DNA from 3 places in the Paenibacillus odorifer genome. Region 3 is predicted to be linked to each of the others. Evidence: riboswitches for the same ligand, from Rfam matches in the RefSeq annotation. Region 3 holds a riboswitch; each other region holds the start of a gene.

The links. Region 3 has a riboswitch for cyclic di-AMP ahead of PODO_RS00535 (C40 family peptidase). Riboswitches for the same ligand answer to the same signal wherever they lie in the genome.
Region 1: another riboswitch for cyclic di-AMP. It lies ahead of PODO_RS02620 (hypothetical protein); the one in region 3 lies ahead of PODO_RS00535 (C40 family peptidase).
Region 2: another riboswitch for cyclic di-AMP. It lies ahead of PODO_RS25365 (alpha/beta fold hydrolase); the one in region 3 lies ahead of PODO_RS00535 (C40 family peptidase).

Annotation. Positions count from the first base shown of each region.
Region 1 covers NZ_CP009428.1:595,044-602,314, forward strand. The annotation lists gene PODO_RS02600 (hypothetical protein) at 1-69, shown strand, start outside; gene PODO_RS02605 (hypothetical protein) at 531-962, opposite strand; gene PODO_RS29815 (hypothetical protein) at 1,024-1,545, opposite strand; gene PODO_RS02615 (hypothetical protein) at 1,560-2,114, opposite strand; cyclic di-AMP (ydaO/yuaA leader) riboswitch at 2,183-2,347, opposite strand; cyclic di-AMP (ydaO/yuaA leader) riboswitch at 2,767-2,956, shown strand; gene PODO_RS02620 (hypothetical protein) at 3,209-3,625, shown strand; gene kdpF (K(+)-transporting ATPase subunit F) at 3,752-3,829, shown strand; gene kdpA (potassium-transporting ATPase subunit KdpA) at 3,842-5,518, shown strand; gene kdpB (potassium-transporting ATPase subunit KdpB) at 5,535-7,271, shown strand, end outside.
Region 2 covers NZ_CP009428.1:5,819,432-5,826,702, reverse strand. The annotation lists gene PODO_RS25375 (alpha-glucuronidase family glycosyl hydrolase) at 1-635, shown strand, start outside; gene PODO_RS25370 (Nif3-like dinuclear metal center hexameric protein) at 660-1,454, shown strand; gene PODO_RS31580 (hypothetical protein) at 1,539-1,712, shown strand; cyclic di-AMP (ydaO/yuaA leader) riboswitch at 2,033-2,219, shown strand; gene PODO_RS25365 (alpha/beta fold hydrolase) at 2,325-3,134, shown strand; gene PODO_RS25360 (exosporium glycoprotein BclB-related protein) at 4,454-6,268, opposite strand; gene PODO_RS25355 (LacI family DNA-binding transcriptional regulator) at 6,471-7,271, opposite strand, start outside.
Region 3 covers NZ_CP009428.1:111,990-119,260, forward strand. The annotation lists gene PODO_RS00520 (4a-hydroxytetrahydrobiopterin dehydratase) at 1-181, shown strand, start outside; gene PODO_RS00525 (c-type cytochrome) at 263-619, opposite strand; gene PODO_RS00530 (GNAT family N-acetyltransferase) at 747-1,232, opposite strand; gene PODO_RS00535 (C40 family peptidase) at 1,421-1,912, opposite strand; cyclic di-AMP (ydaO/yuaA leader) riboswitch at 1,918-2,060, opposite strand; gene PODO_RS00540 (C40 family peptidase) at 2,423-2,851, opposite strand; cyclic di-AMP (ydaO/yuaA leader) riboswitch at 2,909-3,047, opposite strand; gene PODO_RS00545 (hypothetical protein) at 3,265-4,101, opposite strand; gene PODO_RS00550 (M1 family metallopeptidase) at 4,107-6,113, opposite strand; gene PODO_RS00555 (YwhD family protein) at 6,217-6,723, shown strand; gene PODO_RS00560 (AbrB/MazE/SpoVT family DNA-binding domain-containing protein) at 6,803-7,271, opposite strand, start outside.

The DNA.
Region 1 (7,271 bases), 480 kb from region 3:
GTTGCTATAGTGGGGATGTTGGCAGGATTGTGGATGTACAGTAAGGCGCGTAAGAGTAAGGCACAATAGTAGGTACTGAATTTTCGGGGGGATCCTAACAGCCATTTATGGTTGCTGGGATATCCCCGTTTTTGAGTTGGCAATCTCTTTGTATACGAGCTGATATAGCTAACGGACCCAGCAACACTTAAATGCAACAATCATCGAGATTTGGCAAGATATCGGACACAATAGTCGCTATTGGCATGAAAAACAGTGAATTAGTAGCTCTTTTAACCAAATAGTTGCACTGGAGTCCGATACTATGCTCAAAAGGCGATAAACGTGCAAATAACGATATCTGGGTCCGTAAGCCTTGCCTTGGTGGAAGATGATTAGGGCCTGCTTGAAGACGATCCGAGACGCTCATCGCTCGGGATTTCTACTGGAGTCCGAACGCCGGCCAAATTTGAGGAAAAGCTTCAATTAAAGGCTCCTGAGTCCGTTAGATGCTTCATGCGCTTAAAGATCGTCTGAATTCTAGTCAGTGACTAAATTATAGAAAGATTTGCGCTCGTTCGTATATCCGCTTGGTCGGTCATCTGCTCCCGTACAGCTCTAAGCTGTGCTTTCAGTGCAGGAACACTTTTTTGCAGAATAATGCTTATTTGAGAAAGAGGCAGCTTTAAGCCGTACCACAATACCTTCACAAGCTGTTCCTCCCAAGGTAATCCCTTAGCCGATAGAAGAGAGCGCCGGGCAAAAGAATCAGCACACTGGCGAATACAAGTGCGGTAAGCGTGGATAGAGAATAACTGAGGGTCGAAGTTATCCTGACGATATATTTTATGAAGCTCTGTGAAGGTGCGGATAGTAACCTTGTCTGCCTCATTAGATTGTTCTAATAACATGGAACTGAGTACGTAGACTTCATTAGTATACTTTTGAACACACTCTGCAAATTTAGCACTGTAGGTGGACACGGGAGGTAAGGGGTCAGGCATGGTGAACACGATCCTTTCAGAATGAGAGATTTGCTTGAATCTATAATATAGAAAAGTAAGAGATGGATTTATTGATAAGATCGGCGGTGTCTGGTTCCGGGCAACTGTGTTTCTGCTGGGAGGCAGTGGAAAAAGCTTTGGAAGGTTTGTAGTAGAGCCGTTCACTTCTGGAATTGCTCCCCCCAGCTGCAACACTGTACAGACGCCCTTGCTGAATATGCCCTGCCAAGGATTTACCCTGGAGCTTGGCCTTTAAATCCTGCAAAGCACCCTGAACTAGCTCAAGCTTAACCTGCTCCCAATCTGAACCTTCGCGGCGGACCTTATCCAGCGCTTCCTCAAGACGGCAATGACAGATAGCCCGTAAAAAAGAACTCCATTTAATGAGATCGAAATTTTTGGTGTTGGCAGAGATTAGACAAGCCCCCCAACTGCAACCTCCCTTACAGGTGAGCTTCAGAATACCATAACGGCAGCCTTCAGCCCCTTCCATTCCATAGTGAATAGGCTCGGGTTCATCCAATACAAATACTTCAATGCGGGATAGTCTGCGCTGGTCCATAGTAGGGTTCCTCCTTAGATTTCCAAAAGCTTTAAGTCTACATGATGAGTGACACTAGCCTTTTCTACACAAGCGAGCATTTCCATTTTATTCTCACAGACTGCGGTATGCTCTAGCCATAGTCGGAACTTCTCTTTCCGTATAACAGATAGATGTAAGGGAAAGGTGCTGCGGGATCTCAAGACATACCAACCGGCGCTTACATCTTTCCAAGGCTCCTTGAAGGCTGTAAACCACGGGAGTTTTTGATGCGATGACCAATCCTGCTGCTGTTGTTGTTCTCGAATTTTTTTATATATTTCATATACAATCTTAGAGTCTAAACAGTCTTTACAAGAAGAAGGTGTACTGAATTGGCGAAGGGCTTGGATCTGGTTCTGGCCAAATGCATAACCTACAATGTATCTGTGATTATTTTCTTCGAACCACAAGGCCCCGAAACAAACGTAATTTAGACTTATCGGCTCAAGCAGCCCTTGATGTATCCCTAAATAATAGTGCTTCAAAACATTCACCCCATCCAGCGTGCTATCACCTAACAGGCTCAGGTAACGCAAAAACCGCAGCAAGAGGAGGACCTCTGCTGCGGTTTTGGATTACAGGCAGATATACCTGGGCCAAAGCGTGGCGGATCAAGGGTCTCTCTCTTTACGCTTACGAGGTTAGCTGTCGGATTCGGACGGTGAGAGTCGCCCTACCTATTGAGACTTACGCAGTCTCCTTTGGATTCACCCCAAGTAGGCCAGGTGGCCTGATGGTTCCCCCGTTCCCTGCGAATGCAGGAACTCAGCGTTGATTGTTTTTCATGAATTAGATTCAACCCGAATCATACTCTTTTCAAGATTTTCTGTAAAAAACGGAAAATGTTCTTTTAGAGCGATTTTAACCATATCCTGCCGACTACGACTGAAAAACGAGGTAAATAGGTATTTATGGCGTGTTATCGCGCCTCTTTCTCGCTCAACCTCAGCTTCTTGCGTTTCAACCTATAAAGGGAATTTGCAGTATTTTCACCCTAAAAAGGTGAATAAAATCACATGGGTTATAGATAGCGATTAAACGCTTGAAACTCGAGTAAACAAGAGATATAGAGAGATTAGATATCAAGTAAGCGCTATCTAATGGGAAAATAGTTTTTAATTTGCATTATTTTGGCATCATTCAGGTTTTACAAGTCTTCGTGCATAAGAGTATGATTACTCCTGTTTCAACGACAATCGAATATTTGATCCGCTTAATTTCCGATAAGGAAAGCGGGGGAACCAACAATCGGCAGCCGATGTGAGAGTCGGAAGCTGATTATGGGGTGAATCCTGTAGAGGGTGCGAGTGAGCTCGCATCTATACAGGTAGGGCGACTCTCACCGCCCGAATCCGACAGCTAACCTCGTAAGCGTATGGAGAGAGGATGAGTGCAATGTGACCGCTAGCGAGCCACAGAGGAGATCCTTTGTGGCTTTTTGCTGTGCTCTTAGAAGCAAAGCATTTATGGAGGCCTCCCCCAAGAGGTCGCTAAATTCATCATTAGCGGTATTTGTAAGGCAGCGTCTAATGACGTGACACAACCGAGCTTTAGGTTGTGCCCGAAAATGACGATAGGTCAACATCCTTTCGGAGATTTTCGTTGCCTCCTTGTTGTAAATGAGCAGGAGGAGAAAAAAGAGATGACGGATCAGAATGAATATGTGCTTGTATGTGCGCCTACAAAGGCGGGAGAACATTTCATTAAACTTCTGAAGTTCAGGGGTATTAAGATGGCGGGATTAACCAACAATCTGGCTGAGAAAGCTTTACTAGAGGAGCTCGGAATCGAGCAGGTTATTCTAGTGGATACCCGCCATCAGAGCACTTGGTTTCGCCCATCGTTCCCGGTAGGCAGGGTATATCTGTTTGAGAGCAGCTTTCCGCTTTGCTGCCGCTATATTCAGATGTGCCGTACCTGGACGACACAGCCAATTTTTGTGATTACAAGTTCTATAAATCCTAGATTGGTCTATAAAAGACTTGGTGCGAGCTATGTAATCTATTCCCATAGTGGTGATGCTGATTTTCTAATCGATAGATCACCTCATCAAGGATAATGGAAGGAGTGCGGAAGATATGATGGATCTGTATATGGTGGCTTCGTTAGCTGTAATTTACGGGTTATTTTATGGCTTTATGCGCTGGTGCGCAGGTGTAGTTGAGGATACGGGGAGGGATAAGCTGTGATTCTAGTAATCGCTGTTACCCTACTGTTGTTTATATATCTGGTTTACGCGTTGATTCATCCTGAGAAATTTTAAGGAGGGGCATTCATGGGCATTTTGCAAATAGTCGTCGTAATTGTAATTCTCATCTTGTTGGTCAAGCCGATGGGGACGTATTTATATCATGTATTTTCTAACGAACCAAATCGTACGGATCGCTGGTTTGCAGGCACAGAGAAAGGTATTTATAAGCTGATCGGCCTGAAAAAACGGGACGGAATGTCCTGGAAGAAGTATGCACTCAGCTTTGTTTTAACTAATATCGTACTGGTTGCTTTCAGTTATATTTTTCTAAGATTACAGCGGGGATTGCCGCTGAACCCGAATGGAATTGCCGATATGGAACAGACGCTTTCATTTAATACGGTGATCAGCTTTATGACCAATACGAACCTGCAGCATTATAGCGGGGAGACGGGACTATCGTATTTTTCACAAATGGCAGTCATCACGATGATGATGTTCACGTCTGCAGCGAGCGGATTTTCTGTTGCGGTTGCTTTTGTCAGAGGGATTACAGGACAGAAATCAGTCGGGAATTTTTTTGAGGACTTCGTAAAAGCACATATTCGTGTATTCATCCCATTAGCTCTGCTAGTTTCATTGGTGCTGGTAGGGTTGCATGTGCCACAAACGCTCAAGCCATCGCTTGAGGTCACTACACTCGAAGGGCAGACGCAACAAATCGCTATCGGTCCAGTCGCTTCTTTGGAGTCAATTAAACACTTAGGTACGAATGGTGGCGGCTTCTTCGGAGCCAATTCAGCGCATCCTTTTGAGAACCCTAATCCACTTACGAACGTTCTGGAGATTCTCTCTATGTGGATGTTGCCAGCCTCTTTGCCATATATGTACGGATTGTTCGCTAAGAACAAACGTCAGGGCTGGGTGATTTTCACAGCAATGATGACCTTGTTCGTTCTGCTGCTGGGGCTGAATTATTATGCGGAAACTAAAGGGAATCCCGCTATTAATGCGCTGGGGATCGAGTCTTCGCAAGGCAGCATGGAAGGTAAAGAGGTGCGTTTTGGTATCCCGCAATCTTCGCTGTTCACTTCGGTAACAACGGCAGCTACGACAGGTAGTGTTAACAATATGCATGATACGCTGACACCGCTGGGTGGCATTACCCCTCTGGCCCTAATGATGCTCAATAACGTCTTCGGGGGAAAAGGTGTAGGACTAATCAATATGCTGATGTATGCCATCATGGGCGTCTTCTTATGTGGACTAATGGTTGGCAGAACACCAGAGTTTCTCGGGCGAAAGATAGAAGCCAAGGAGATGAAGCTGATTGCGATTGCTATCCTTGTGCATCCGTTCATTATCCTTGTACCAACAGCAGGTGCGTTCTTAACGGACTTGGGCAACGGTTCCATCACGAATCCCGGATTCCATGGACTTAGCCAAGTGTTATATGAATATGTCTCTTCTGCCGCGAACAATGGTTCAGGATTTGAAGGGCTTGCGGACAATACCACCTTTTGGAATGTTACAACCGGGATCGTAATGCTGCTTGGCCGTTATGTCTCTATAATCGTAATGCTGGCAGTTGCAGGTTCACTGATCCAGAAGAAGCCGGTTCCTGAGACGATTGGCACATTCCGCACAGACAATGGTCTGTTCACCGGAATTCTGATTGGTACGGTAGTGATTATCGGTGCGCTGACGTTTCTGCCGGTCATTGTGCTCGGCCCGATTGCAGAATATTTGACCTTACGGTAGGAAGAGGGAGAACAAGATGAGTACTGTAAAAAGAAAAAAGCTGCTGACGGGACCCATACTCCTAAGCGCTGTAAAGGATAGCTTTATTAAGCTTAACCCGGTGACGTTAATCAAAAATCCGGTCATGTTCGTAGTCGAAATCGGCACGATTATTGTATTGCTTATGGTACTGGCCCCCGGATATTTTAATGCAGAGAAATCGGTAGGCTTCAATATCACGGTGTTGTTCATTCTGTTATTCACAGTGCTGTTTGCCAACTTCGCTGAAGCGCTGGCTGAAGGCCGCGGGAAGGCCCAGGCGGATTCGCTTAAGAAAACGAAACAGGATATCACAGCTAATAAGCTCGTTGGAGGGTCTGTGAAGACCGTTTCTTCCTCCGAGCTGCGGAAAGGAGATATCGTGATCGTCAGTCAGGGAGAACTTATCCCTGGCGATGGTGAAGTGATTGAAGGGCTGGCCTCCGTAGATGAATCGGCAATTACAGGTGAATCTGCACCTGTTATTAAGGAAGCCGGCGGAGATTTCGGCTCAGTCACAGGCGGCACCCGGGTAGTTAGTGATGAGATTAAAGTCAAAATTACCAGTGAACCCGGTGAGTCATTCTTGGATCGGATGATCTCCCTCGTTGAAGGGGCGAAACGTCAGAAGACACCCAATGAAATTGCACTAAATACACTCTTGATCAGTCTGACGTTGATTTTCCTGATTGTAGTAGTGACCTTGCGGCCAATTGCGACTTATCTGGGCGTTGATCTAGATATTCCTGTTATGATCGCCTTGCTGGTCTGTCTGATCCCGACCACAATCGGGGGACTGCTCTCCGCTATCGGGATAGCAGGGATGGACCGCGTCACACAGTTTAATGTCCTTGCTATGTCAGGGAAGGCCGTTGAAGCTGCCGGCGACATTAATACAATGATTCTAGATAAGACCGGTACGATTACTTTCGGAAACCGGATGGCGAGTGATTTTGTGCCAGTTGGAGATGAAACGGAAGCTGAGCTTACGGCTTGGGCAGCTATTAGTTCGCTAAAGGATGAGACTCCGGAAGGACGTTCTGTTATTGAGCTGGCTAAGAAGCTGGAACGCAGCTATGACAGCAAACTTGCTGAAGGCGGAGAGCTCGTAGAGTTTAAGGCTGAGACCCGGATGAGTGGTATAGATCTGCGGGATGGACGATCTGTTCGTAAAGGGGCAGTCGATTCCGTGAAGAAATGGGTACAGTCGAAGGGCGGAGTCATTCCCGCGAACCTCGACAGTAATTCCGATGCTATCGCTCGGATGGGGGGGACCCCGCTTGCTGTTGCGGTAGACAACCGGATTTATGGACTTATTTACTTAAAGGATACAGTTAAGCCAGGCATGAAAGAGCGGTTCGATGAGCTGCGAAAAATGGGAATCAAGACTATCATGTGTACAGGGGACAATCCGCTGACCGCAGCTACTATTGCCCGTGAAGCAGGGGTAGATGATTTTATTGCAGAGAGTACACCTGAGGATAAAATAGCGGTTATCCGCCGCGAGCAGAACGAAGGCAAGCTGGTGGCAATGACTGGTGATGGAACGAATGACGCACCTGCCCTTGCCCAAGCTGATGTGGGCTTAGCGATGAACAGTGGGACTACAGCCGCTAAGGAAGCAGCAAACATGGTTGATCTGGACTCCGATCCCTCGAAGATCATTGAGGTTGTAGCTATTGGTAAACAACTACTGATGACGCGGGGCGCGTTGACAACGTTCAGTATTGCGAAT
Region 2 (7,271 bases), 1.1 Mb from region 3:
TAATTTGGAATCCGGAGCTGACGGCAAAAGAAATAGCTGAGGAATGGATTCGGCTTACCTTTGGCACTGATGAAGGTCTAGTGGCTGCTATTCGCGGGATGTTGATGGACTCATGGAGGATTTACGAATCTTACACAGCTCCATTAGGTGTGGGTTGGATGGTTAATCCGGATCATCATTATGGGCCGAATGTGGATGGGTATGAATACGCCAAGTGGGGAACGTACCATTATGCGGATCATAAAGGCATTGGTGTGGATCGTTCAGTCAAATCGGGAACGGGTTATAGTGGACAGTATATGGGTCTTAATGCATCAAACTATGAGAATCTAGCGTCTTGTCCAGAAGAGCTGTTGCTGTTCTTTCATCATGTTCCATACACGCATGTTCTGCAATCGGGGCAAACGGTTATACAACATATTTACGATACTCATTTCGAGGGGGCAGAGCAGGCTGCACAGCTTCTAGCGACATGGGAATCACTTGAAGGCAGCGTGGATAGTGGATTGTATATGCAAGTGAAGCAACGTCTTGAAGAGCAAGCAGAGCATGCGCAGGAATGGAGAGATCGGATCAATACGTATTTTTACCGCAAGAGCGGAATTGAGGATCTTAAAGGCAGAAAGATTTATTAGATTTCGAATCGAGGGATGATGATAGTGAGCCTCACGATTAGAGCGATTATGGAAGATTTAATGGGAACTGTGGAACAGGTAGAAGGCACTGTCGATATTCTGAACCCAGGGGAACCGGAAACTGAAGTCACAGGGATTATTACGGCCTTCTCTGCCACACAAAATGTTGTGGAGCAAGCAATAGCGTTAGGAGCCAATTTGCTGATCACGCATGAAGGTGTATTTTATAGCCATCATGCGGCGAGCGAGTGGTTAGAAGGTGATCCGGTTTATCATGCGAAAAAAAGTCTGATCGAACATTCCCAAATTGCTATTTTTCGTTATCATGATTATTGGCATCGGCAAAAGCCGGATGGAATTATGGTGGGTTTGCTGGGAGAACTAGATTGGTCCGCATACGTGGAAGAGCAGCAAGCAGCTGCTACGATTCTCACTATTCCTGCTATGACTGTACTGGAAGCTGCTCAGTATATTAAAAGTAAGCTAGGGATCTCTTATGTACGCGCTGCTGGTGACCTGTCTCTGTCCTGCAAACGCGTAGGGATATTAGTAGGTTACAGAGGAGGCGGGACGATGGCTATTCCGCATTTTAATGATCACAATCTTGATTTAATTATTGCTGGAGAGGGACCAGAGTGGGAGACTCCGGAATATGTGCGGGATGCAGGGCACCAAGGCAGATCTAAAGCGCTCATCATGTTAGGTCATGCGGAGAGTGAAGCGCCGGGAATGAAATATTTAGCTGAAATCTTAGCAGACAAATATCCCATGCTTCCTAGCCGGTTCATTGCTGAACAACCCATCTATCAGATGGTTTAATCTGGGGAAATAAAGAGTACGGAATAAATAAACATATTATGGAGAAAATGAAGGGAAACAGGTCACTGAGAAAGGAGTGTTTCAATGGAAATTCCTTTGGAGGCTGATGAAGTATTAAGTCGGATCAAAAAGCTGCAAAGCGACGGAAGCTCGATCAGTAAAAAACAAGTAAAGCAGAGCGATCCTGAGCTTATGAGAAGTGCGCTGTTCTTTTTTCCAAGCTGGGAGCATGCATTGAAAAACGCCGATCTTTTGTAGCCATAGTATTGTAAGAGGAAGCTAAGTGGACAGGGGAATATCTCTGATTCTGCTTAGCTTTTTTCATATCTCCAGTGAAAAGGATGGCCTTTATATAGAAAGTACTGGTGTTTTAACCTCCGTTTGGCTTGGTTCAGAGCCATTTTCTTAAATAAAACGAGTAAACAAGAGCAAAAGAAAGAGAAAATGAAGAGTATGCTCAATATGAAATGAAAAGCATTGCTTTCAACATTATTTTGACCAGAGCCCTCCTTTACAAGCAAACCTTACAAGAGTATGATTCATCTCAGAACTGACAATTATCTTAAATTTACAATTACATAAGCAATCCGCTTAATTTCCGTTTCTGGAAAGCGGGGGAACCAACAACTGGCAGCCGATGTGAGAGTCGGCACTGGTTATGGGGTGAATCCTGTTCCGGGTGCATAACATGCATCCCTGCAGGTAGGGCAACTCTCACTGCCCGAATCCGACAGCTAACCTCGTAAGCGTATGGAGAGAGGATGAATGGCGTGTTTAGTGATGAATAGCCACAGAGAATCCCTCTGTGGTTTTTTGCTGCGTTTTTAAGCAGATATAGTCGTAGAATTTATTATGAAAGAGGTGTTACCTTTGCCTATCGCTAAACTGAACGGAACTTCGCTCTATTATGAAATCAATGGAACTGGCACTCCGGTTGTGTTTATCCATGGACATGGATTAACACACAGTATGTTCAAACCACAGCTGGAGTATTTTTCCGATAAATATAAAGTGATTTTGTGCGATTTACGGGGGAATGGTAAGTCTGGTAAACTGCTGGAGGCCCCACATGAGATTATTGAGACGCAATGTCTGGATTTGATTATGCTGTTGAATGACCTAGGTATCCGTGAAGCAGTTTTTGTAGGAATCGCCTATGGTGGCTTAGTCGTTCAGCATATTGCCAAACAATATCCTGAGCGTGTAAAAGCAATTGTGGTCGCAGACAGCTTCTGTAGGACTCACGGATCAACAATTGTAGGGAAAATACAAACTATGGCAGCATATTGCAGTTTGCTAATGTATTATCTCCCAAGCGAGCTGGTGTTGCCTTCGATTCGGATGATGTACCGAGAGCGCTGGAGTCTGGCCTACAATGAGATTAGAAGAGGGCTGCTGGACAAACGTCCCCGGGAGCTTTATCGGCAAAGGCTGGCTACGAGCCATGTTGATTACACCAGATGCTTAAAGGCTTTTAAACGTCCTGCTTTATGTATTGTAGGGGACTTTAATGAATTTGGAGTGAATTGTATGAAGGAAATGGTGTCCCAGCTGCCACATGCGCAGTTGGCGATTATTCCGAACGCATTAGATCCAAGTAATCTGTGCCAGCCGGAGCAATTCAATGCGATTCTTCAGCGTTTCTTGGAGAAGCAGCAGGGCAGTCAGCAGATTAGCTGATCTATAGGGAGACCTTTACAAGCGAAGCGTTTAAGTGGAAAAAGACGTCCCATAGCCAGGGGGAATGAGCTGGCTATGGGACGTCTTTCTGGGTAGAACTTTAAGGAAATTCTCCCTAAAGTGAAGGGGATTATGGCTTCTAGCACGTGAATTAGGGAAATTCTCCCTAAAGTGAAGGGAATTATGGCTCCTAGAACGTGGATTAGGGAAATCCTCCCTAATAATAGGATGTTTTTAGCCATAAATGGGTATTTGCATGAATTTTTAGGGAGGATTTCCCTAAAAACCTTATTTTAAAGCGATTATCGATGAATATTAGGGAGGATTTCCCTAATATAATGGATATCTAACTAAAGGCTGGCTCATCAGTAGTGAAATCTACGAATGAGCCAGCCTTTGGTATTTTACTAACCGGTGGATGTTGAACATTTACAAGCATATTGTACCTAGAACGCCACTTAATGTCCCTACCCTACCACAGCATCAAATATAGCTCACCCGACGTGGGAAAGAACAGTAGACTCTAAGTAGTGAAGGTAAGAGTATAGAAGGGGCGTAGTAAGCGGTTCACCCGACGTGGGAAAGAACAGTAGTCTCTAAGTAGTGAAGGTAAGAGTATAGAAGGGGCGTAGTAAGCAGCTCACCCGACGTGGGAGAGTACGGTAGACCTAAGTAGTTAAGGTAATTGTATAGAGGAAGGCATAGTAAGCGGCTCACCCGACGTGGGAAAGAACGGTAGACCCTAAGTAGTGAAGGTAAGTGTATAGAAGGAGGCGTAGTAAGCAGCTCATCCGACGTGGGAGAGTACGGTAGACCTAAGTAGTTAAGGTAAGTGTATAGAGGGAGGCATAGTAAGCAGCTCATCCGACGTGGGAAAGAAACAGTAGACTCTAAGTAGTGATTGTAAGTGTATAGAAGGAGGTGTAATAAGCAGCGTATCTGCAGCTCCTGATCGAGACCAAAGGAAAGGAAGGTTTCGGTAATAGGGATTCAGCCTCCGGACATGAGTAGGAGAGAAGAAGAGCGGGGAGTGACATTGACAGACTATCGGACTCAAGCGCTCTTATTTGCAATATTTTCCTATTTTTGAGTTGCTATTGGACCCCATAGGCGTTATTTGTACAAAATAGACGCTATTGAGCACCATTTCTGCCCAATAGCGCCTCTCAGGTCCGATGATCTCTCTAAACAGGGATAAATTAACGAATAGCGGCAGTTGAGTCCGAAAGATCAAGTAAGTGTACCGTATATTACCAAAAAAGCATCTATCACTCCTTAGAAGGAATGGCAGATGCCTTTTTTTGAATTTGTTTTAATGATTATACAATCGTAAAGCCAGCACTTGCATAACCAGTGACTGTATTTACAAGGGAGAGGCCTGTAGCAGTGGCTGAGAATACCATAAGCAGACGTGTCTGTGGTGTTACAGCAAAATTGATATCATTTGTAATTCCATTGACAAAAGTTCCTAGATTAATAGTACCTGTGATAGGTGGGAGCGCTACTAATGCCCCTGGAATAGCAGTAAATGTGTTATTTGGTGTGGCCGATTGGTACAACTGTGCTGTTACATTTATTGTAGTACCAAGCAGCGATAAAGCTATGGTATTACTGAAATAAGCAGCAAGGGATGTTATCACCCCTGCACGAGGAGTCGAGAATGCAAAGTTGATAAGCGGTCCAAGGAGAGTACCTGTTAAATCAATATTACCGCCAACAAGAGAAATGCCTGTGGCTGAACTTCCGAAGCCTACAAGGCTTGTTGTTCCAACCAAACCACCTAAAACCGTGGTCATAATAATAGGTCCTCCGGATGCCAGCGGAATAATTGCACCGTTACCGGTTGCACCAGTGACTCCGGTAATGCCAGTAGCTCCAACCGCGCCGGGATCACCCGTTGCACCCGTAGCTCCGGCAACGCCGACCGCACCGGGATCACCAGTCGCACCCGTTGCACCCGTAGCTCCGGCAACGCCGACCACACCGGGATCACCAGTCGCACCCGTTGCACCCGTAGCTCCGGCAACGCCGACCGCGCCGGGGTCGCCAGTCGCGCCCGTTGCACCAGCAGGGCCTGCCAAGCCTGCAGCGCCAGTCGAGCCAGTCGCTCCAGTTGCTCCTACGCCTGGACCTGCTGGTCCTTGCGCACCTGTTGGCCCTTGAATCCCCTGCACACCCTGTGGTCCTTGAGGTCCCATCGCGCCACCAGCGATTAACAAGTAATCTGGTGAACTCCCGGGTATTCCAGTAGGTCCAGAAACGGTAGCAATATAGGTGCTGCCATTGAAGGTTACTACTTGACCTGCTGGATAAGTAGGACTTTGTGCAGGATTAAAGATTACAATCCCTTGCAGCCCTACCCCTTGCGGCCCCTGAGGTCCTTGAAGTCCCGGTGTTCCTTGAGGGCCTTGAGGTCCTTGGGGGCCTGTGGAGCCCCCAGCAATTAATAAATAATCTGGTGAACTTCCAGGTGTTCCCGTTGGTCCCGCAACAGTAGCTATATAGGTACTACCATTGAAGGTTACTACTTGACCGGCAGGATAAGTAGGGCTTAATGCAGGATTAAAAGCAACAATTCCTTGCAGCCCTGCCCCTGTAGTTCCCGTTGCTCCCGGAACCCCCTGAGATCCTTGCGGCCCCTGAGGTCCCTGTGGTCCCTGTGGCCCTTGAGGTCCAGTCACACCTTTAATAGGTAATCCAATTGCTTGTGTAATAGAAGCCTGAATATGTCTGATCTGAATAATCAGCTGATCTTTGCAATTAGGGTCAATCTTCGTGGCGAGAATAAAAGATAATAACTCAGCTAATAGCAGTTGAAGATTAGTGCCAACGCTTACGACTGAGAAGGGACTGACTTCGGTCGATACAATGGTTATCTCTACTACAGAAAGTAGCTCAGTTCTAAAAGGGCTGCATAACTTAGAAGTATGCAAGAATTCCAATAGCTCTCTTAACACTCTTTGGAGATTGACAATATGAAGTGTTGTGGGATTCGTAAGTACGGGGGGTACCACTGCAGAGAGATCAGTGACTATTTTTAATAGTGCGTTACACTCCCTCTTTCTAATAGGACTGCTGATCCTTCCATGCTTGTTTAGGATAGCATCGCCTTTAAATGGTCTGTAATCAGGCATATTTCTATATCTCCTCCTTGAACTTCTCCTGTTCATTCCTTTAAAAAATGGGAACCTGCCCAATCAGCATATTCTGAGAAGCGGAAGTTGTTACAATAATTGCCCTGAAAGCCGTTATTCCTGAAAGTCGTTATTAATGAAGCAATACAAAAAAAAGGCAGGCCACCGCTAATTACGGTAGTCTACCTTTTTAATAGATACGTTAAGTAGTCTCTCCTTTAATAAGAGTTACGTCTACAGTAGTGTTGTTGATTAGCTCTCCGTCAGCACTTTCGATCATTTGCAGGAGAGTATTGGTCAGCATGACCCCGATCCGATCACTAGGTTGCATAATGGTAGTCAATTTAGGACTCTGAAGCATGCGGGTAAAGCTGTGGTAATCATAACCGATGATTTTCAGTTGCTCGGGCACTCGAATGCCTTGCTGTTCAGCATAAATGTATAAAGCATAAGCCACAATATCATTACTGCAAAATACTCCATCATATTCTCGAAGTTGGGCTGGAGAGATATTTTCGGTGACAAAGGACCAAAAATAATCAAAGGTAAGCTTATTGTGCGCACCTTCGATAATATCGTAGGTTACACCATGTTTCATACTAGTGATGACAAAAGCATCCCGACGACGATTCGCTAGAATATCCAGATCTAGCGGGCCGGAGATATGTAGCAACCGTTTACAGCCCAGCTGTATCAAATGTTCGGTAGCTAGCTCACCACCGCGGTAATTATCCGATCCCACACAAGGAATGTTGGAGGAAATAAAACGGTCAAAAGAGACAATAGGGAAAGGGACCTTTTTATAGCTTTCAATATTCATGGTGTGGCTGCACATGATAATGCCATCTACTTGATTCTGGCGAAGCATGCTAATATAGTTGGCTTCTTTCTCAGGATCGTCAAGAGAATTGCATATTAGCAATTTATAGTTTTTTTCATTAGCACTCATTTCAACATACTTGATGAGATCGGAAAAGAAAGGGTGGTTCGAATCTGGAACAAT
Region 3 (7,271 bases):
GGGCATTGCGTTCGTTGATGAAGTAGCCACGATTTCAGAAGCCTTCGATCACCATCCACATATTACGATTGATTATAAAACAGTTACCCTGCGCCTGAAATCTAATGAAGAAGATGGGATTACAGCACTAGATCTTCGAGAGGCGCATGAATTTAATGAAGCCTTTGAAAAAAATCATTAGTTTAGCCAAAATCATAAAATAAACGCCCGTGCACAGATAGTCACCTATCTCATACACGGGCGTTTTTGGTTGCTTGGCTGGTTACTTTTTCTCTGAGAGCCAGAGTGCGACGTTGGCGATCTCTTCAGGAGCTAGCTTCTCCTTAAAGGAAGGCATTTGGCCACGTCCTTTGGTGACGATGCTGTAGATTTCCTCAGCGTCATGCTGACCGCCTTCATTCTGAAGACTTGGTCCAACTCCACCTTGAAGCTGATCGCCGTGACAGGTGATACAGCTGGCTTTCACGGTTGCTTCTGCCTTTGCCGCGTCCAGTTGAACTACCGGCATCGTGGGCTTATTTTCTTCTGCTACCTCTTCTTTACCCGGAAGTGTAAACATGAGTACTACCGCAAAGGCACAGGCGGCAAAAAACAAACCGCTCATGATCCATTTCTGCATCCCAATTCGTCCCTTCTATGTAAGCTGCTCCCTACATTATAGCTTATGGTGAAGCGTTATCATAGGGTTTGTGACAAAAAAATGAACGAGAATACAATCATTCTTATGAAATATCTGGTATTTAATATCATTTGTCATAGACCATGCAATAAAAAGGTTTGTCTCCTGTAGGTGTGCGGCGTTCATACGTATCTGTAATCGTAAATCCACATTTTTGATAAGTTCGAATGGCGCGTTGGTTCCAGGTCAGGACTTCCAGATCTATCTCACGATCAGGATAACGATTCAAGGCTGTCTGGACGATGGCATCTACGAATAGTTTGCCTAAACCATGGCCGCATAGATCGGGGCGCATCCCAACTCCTAAACGGACGACTCCTTCCATCGGGAACAACTGTGCGAATCCGCACAAAACCTCATTTTCATTTAATATGGAGATATATTGTTCCTCCCGGAGCTGCGGATCACCAAACTCGATGCCAAGAGCCTGCATCTGCTCCCACGGCATCCAGCCATAAATATTATATGGGGGCGTATAGCTCCACTTACAAATAGCTTCTCCGTGAATTGCCTCCATAGGAACAACATGAAAAGTTACCGAGGGATTTATCATAAGGTCAACGATCTCCTTTCACGAGGACATTGCTATATTATTAATTATATACAAAATGGGGGAGGTTCGACTCAGAAACTTTATATGAGGGGAATGTTTTACAAATTATGAGAGGGGTAAATAAGTAATAAGACAAAAAAACAAGCTCTCCTCCAAGAGTACCTTGGAAAAGAGCCTATGTACGTTATTTATTGCACATCATCATTGTCTTCCGATTCAGCAGCAACCGATTGGTAAGCGTCTGTGCTCATAATGCGCTTGGCACCAACGTAGCGTTTCACGTAGTAGCTATCACTCAGAGAGCTAATCGTAACACCGCGTGAGGTAGAAGCGTGTGCGAACTTACCTTCACCGACATAAATGCCGACATGGGAGACACCTTTGCCACTTGTATTGAAGAATACAAGATCTCCGGCTCTTATATCATCACGGGAGATTGCTGTGCCCATTTGATATTGGGAACCTGATTGGTGTGGAAGGTTAATGCCAATCTTATCAAACACATACATTGTAAATCCGGAGCAATCAAATCCGTTAGTGGATATACCGCCGGATACGTATTTAGTACCGATGGCCTTGTCAATCACTTTATCCATTTTGGAATCTGCGAAAGCGCTTCCTGCTCCGATGGTGAGGATGATGGAAAAGCTTAGTACTGCTGCTGCTAACTTCTTCTTCAAAAGTGTATACCCCTTCCAAATGCCTACGAGGTTAGCTTAAGGGTTCGGTTGAAGGTCCCCTATGACCTCTCTATATAATGGAGGTCAATTCACCCAAAGTTGGTTCCCCCGTTTTCCTAATAGTTAGGAAACTCGGCTCATACTGTTGATTAGGATTAGCTTGTAATCAATACATGACAAAACCTTTGTAAATAACAACTTAATGATTACAAAAATGTTACTAAAATCTCACTGCGCTAATTGTAACAAACAGAAAGCCGCTTGGCAATCGTTTTTAACATATTAATGCAGAAAAATTGGCATTTTTACGGTAGAAAGGCATATGTAAGCGTTAATAATGACCTAATTTTTAATATAATTGCAATTTTTATCAAATAAACGTGTTTCAATTGGGCTCTAATAGTGTAAAAATATATTATGGAATAAAGAAAAACCCGAATTTGATTACGGGCATAATCAGATTCAGGTTCATATAGTTGTAATTGTGAGGTTATAGTTGTGAGGAAGGTTTCAATCGAAGGCTACAGCTTGATAAGCTGAAGTACTCATTACTCTTTTAGCGCCAACATAACGATTGGCCCAGTAGGCCTGACTGAGTGAAGTGATGGTCACTCCACGCGAAGAGGACGATTGTGCGAATTTTCCGTTTCCAACATAAATGCCGACATGGGATACTCCATTGCCAAGTGTGTTAAAGAACACTAGATCACCAGAACGCAGATTGCTTTTGGATACAGCAGTTCCAACGCTATATTGAGCTTTTGATGTACGAGGTAAAGTAAGACCCACATTCTTGAATACATACTTTGTAAATCCAGAGCAATCAAATCCGGCAGTGCTTGTACCTCCGGTTTTATAGGCAACTCCAATAGTCTTTGAGATTACAGAGTCCATTTTAGAGTCGGCAAAGGCGCTTCCTCCACCAATAGATAATGCCATTACAAGTCCTAGCGCCGCAGCGACGCATTTTTTTCTTAAATTATGTCTTTTCAAAAGATGTACTCCTTCCAAGGCCTGCGAGGTTAGCTTAAGGGTTCGGTAGAAGATTCCCTATGATCCCTGTAAAGCGAGATCAATTCACCCAAAATATGGTTCCCCCACTTCCCGGTGCAAAGGAATTAGGCGTGTTAAGCACCAGAGAATGACGTTTCGACAGTTACACTTACGATAAATACATTTAGTTATGTAGGAATCGTTTCAATTGATTACAAAATTGTTACTAATAGCACAGGACTTATTGTAACAGAGCTTTTACGATTTTGCAAATACTCTTAAGTTATCCGTATTGAGAAAAAGTCCCAGCTCCTAAATACAGGAATTGGGACCTTTTTATTATGTCAAATAAGGTTGATTTATTGTGGAAATGCTTTGCTACGCCATAGATGATATTGTGCAGAGATTCCCCACATTTTTAAGAGCGTAGAAGGTAGTGGTGAGATTTGCCGTATTATAAGTGCCGGTAGGCCGGGACAGAACAGACCCGTCAGTCCGCACACTAGCAGTAAGAGCAAGCCTCCCGCACCAAGTACAATGGAAACACCTATAGCAGGAATCAGTGACCGCAAGCAGATGAACAGTGAGGAGAACATTCCTGTACCGCCGGTGTAACCAAACTGCATATATAGAAGAAACAGGCGCACGATAAAAATATATATAAGCCATGCCAATACGTATGGTACTAAATGAAGTAACAAAGCGTAGTTAAACAAAGAGGATAAGAACAGCCCGTACATTTTTGGAGCAAGCCAGTAAAGCGGCAGCAGGGTCAGCACCCATTCGATTAGGCTAAAGACTAAGACAGGTAGTCCATAGATCTTCATGCCAGGGAAAAAGAACAGTCCACGCTCGCCCTTTCGCTCCTGGTGGAGCTCATGCAGCAATCCTGCCCTTATGAAAGGGGAAAGCAGAAGTCGCAAGACAACAAGCGCCAGAAGCATCCATAACCAAGTGCGTATCGCAGGGTCCGTATTCAAGCTGAACTGTCCCTCGATATAATATAACAGTCTGCCCATACCGCTGCCTCCGGCGTCTTTATCCGGATAGCGCAGTAGAATCGGAATAATAGCAGATCGGATGAAACCATACATAAAGTAGCCCCAGAGCAGTCGGTAGATGAAGAGCAGAATTAAAATATAAAATTGCTCCTTCATGCTTTGCCAGCCGCGGGTTATCGATGTTCTCACAATCATTCACCTCACCAGACAAGAGTTCCGAGCACGGTTTCAAGTAGTTTAGTTACACTTAATGTCCAGCGAGAGAGCGTCTTGGGCTCTATTTCCGCCAGCCTAAAGTTGTTTAGATGTTTGCTCTCCAATAAGATGGAATGTTCAGGGTCAATCTCAGCAGAGAGAAGAGGCTTATCGCTTAACAATTGCAACGTAGTCTCTGCTCCTTCACCGTTCCAGACCCGCTGCACCGAAGAGCTGTCGGCGAATGTGAATTTCACGGGAACATCAACGTAATGGCTCCCTTTGTTTGAAATCTTCACTAATGATTCGTAGCTTGGAGCATCGCCGCTGTTATTTTTTTTAAAAGTAATCGTATCTACTGAGAAGTCAGGCGCTCCATCACCATAAATGTAATCATCGAAATAGGTCTGCCATGATTTTTTGGTTACCTTCTCAACGACTTTCTGAAAATCTGACGTAGCAGGATGCTCGAAACGGAACTTACGAGCGTAGGAGGACATGATGTTGTTCATTGCTTTGGTACCTACCTGGCGTTCGATATCTTTAAGTACAAGCTTGCCGCGGATATAAACATTTCGGCTATAGGAATCCGCCCCTGCATATTTCCACGTTTCCAGATTTAACGGCTCAGGTATAGTTACCAGGCTGGCCTGTAAAGGCAAATTAGACTTGATACCGTATTCTTGCTCCATAAGTCTGTCTTCGGCATAGGAAGTGAAGCTTTCATCCAGCCAGGCCTCCTCGAATTCATTACTGGCTACCATACCGTAGAAGTATTGATGGCCGATTTCATGAATGACGGTTCTTTCAAGTGAGGTATCTGGAGAAGAATCCGCGGCCCCAAAGGCTGTAATAAGGGTAGGGTATTCCATTCCTCCAGCACCGTTGCCCTCCTTAGGTGGGACGACAATAGACAGCGTAGAGTAGGGATAAGGACCATACCATTTGCTGAAGTAGGTCAGGGCAGCCTTGGCAGCCTGAAGGTAACGCTCTTTTAAATCTTTGTGTAGTGGGTCGAGATACACCTTAATTCGTACTCCAGGCACCTCCGGCGTAGAGAAGGCTTCCTCAGCTACTGTAAAATCAGGGGAAGCGGCCCAAGCGAAATCGTGGACATCATCGGCGTAGAACTGATATATTTTCTGATCTTGTTTGAGCTTGGCATTTTTTACAGGAAATCCGGTCGCAGCCACCGTATAGTTGGAAGGGACGGCAATCGTTACATTAAAGATGCCAAAATCACTGTAAAACTCAGAGGTTCCGTGATACTGATGCAGGTCCCAGCCTTCTTCCTTAACTCCGCGTGTGCCCCTCGGCTCGTATACACTAAGCTTAGGGAACCATTGCCCAGCCATAACGAAGTTACCTGAAGCACCCATGCGAGCAAAGATTTTGGGCAGCTGGACTTCATACTGAAGCTTAAGTGTTACGCTTTCCCCACCATTAACAGGCTGAGGAAGATGTACCTTTAGGAGCGTCTTATCGTTGATATTGCCGTCATCAGGTTGGACATATTGCACTCTTTGCATTAGCGAAGTTCCTTCTGTCGTGCGCAGATCGGTCAGCGTCATATTTCCGAAGCCGTTCTCAGGCATGCTGTCGCCTCTGAGCGTCCCCCCGGATTCCTTCATAAAGGTGGTATCTGATGAGGCAAATGCATTTGGATACATGTGAAAATATAAATCACTTACTGGCTTTACTCCGGGGTGTGTCCAGGTTACTGTCTCAGAAGCTTTTAAGGTTTCTGTGTCAGGAACAAGCTGGACATCAATGTGATACTCGACTACCCGCTGGCTTAAAGCCTCCTCTGCCGGGACGGGCGCGCTCTCAGGCAATACCTGCTGTGGTACGGCTGCAGGCGCTGTGCCGCTGGAGGACTTGGCCTCTTTTGAAGCGAAGCTAGTAACAGAAGCCGTAGAGCTATCCCCTGAAAAGGCCCATATTCCTCCTCCCAGCAGCGCGAGGATGGCCAGGGTCGCAAAGATGATGTACTTTAATGACAGTGACTTCATAGTGTGATTCCTCCCGTGACAAGCATCTACGGGATGTATATGTTTGCAATCGCCGCATTATTAGCTAAAATTAAATTATTCGTAAGAGGAAGGGTGTGCACTCGTGGACAACATACAACCGGAGGGCAAGAAACAGATTGCCTTAAATATTGTGAACGCTAAAAGTAAACATAAAGGCTTTGGAGCAGGCTCTATAGATCTCAACAACGTTTCACCTGTCATTATTGATGGTGATGTGGCGGTTATTGATATCGGTGCCATGCATGCCAAGAGTAAGGTGGAAAAAGGAATTAAATTTTCCATGAATCGTGAAGACGTACCGAATGGAAGACAGGTTTGGGTGGTATGGGTAGCGGTAGACCGTACATTGGAAGCTCAATTTTATGGTGGAATCACAGCCTGTGAAATGTGGATTGATACAGAAGCGCGCCGCGGATGGAAAATTCTTGCTGAGCATGTCAATAAGCTGGATGCAGCTCTCAAACGCAAGATCGATGTGGCAGGGCTTGGAGCCGTTGAGAAATCGGCCCTCAAATCCCTTTTGATCTCTCATAATGAAACATGGTGGAATGCATCCTCAGATGAGCTTAAAGCTGCACTGACTGAATAGTATAGGAGCCTCCAGAAGGGTTATCCGATATAGAAAAAGCTTCGACCTCCGGAAATAGGAGCGTCGAAGCTTTTTTAATTTATGATTTGCTTGTGCTGCTAAGCTTGCGTTTGAGCTGACTCACTCTGGCTTGGCTAATCCCGAGGATTTCTGCAAGTTCTTTTTGGTTGGCATAGGGATGATCTTCAATAGCTTGTTCCAGACGTTGGCACATTTCCTCTGTCTTCGACTTTCGGATGCTGGTGTTGTGCTCTGGTGCCTCAACAACAAAATCCTCACGTGACTCTGGCAATTGAGACATGCGTTCAGGATCGACAATTTCTTTTAGACAGCTGCTACAAATAAACTGCTCTTTATAGTAGGTGACATGGTCGTGGCTTCTGCAAAATGTACACTCTGTCGAGGTGTACTTCCTAAGGACGATGATTTTTTCGTCTAAAACAAAAAATTCGATAGGATCACCAATGTCGATATTACGCGTCATACGGATTTCTGCGGGAACCACAATTCTCCCAAGACTGTCTAAACTCCGGATCATGCCTGTATCC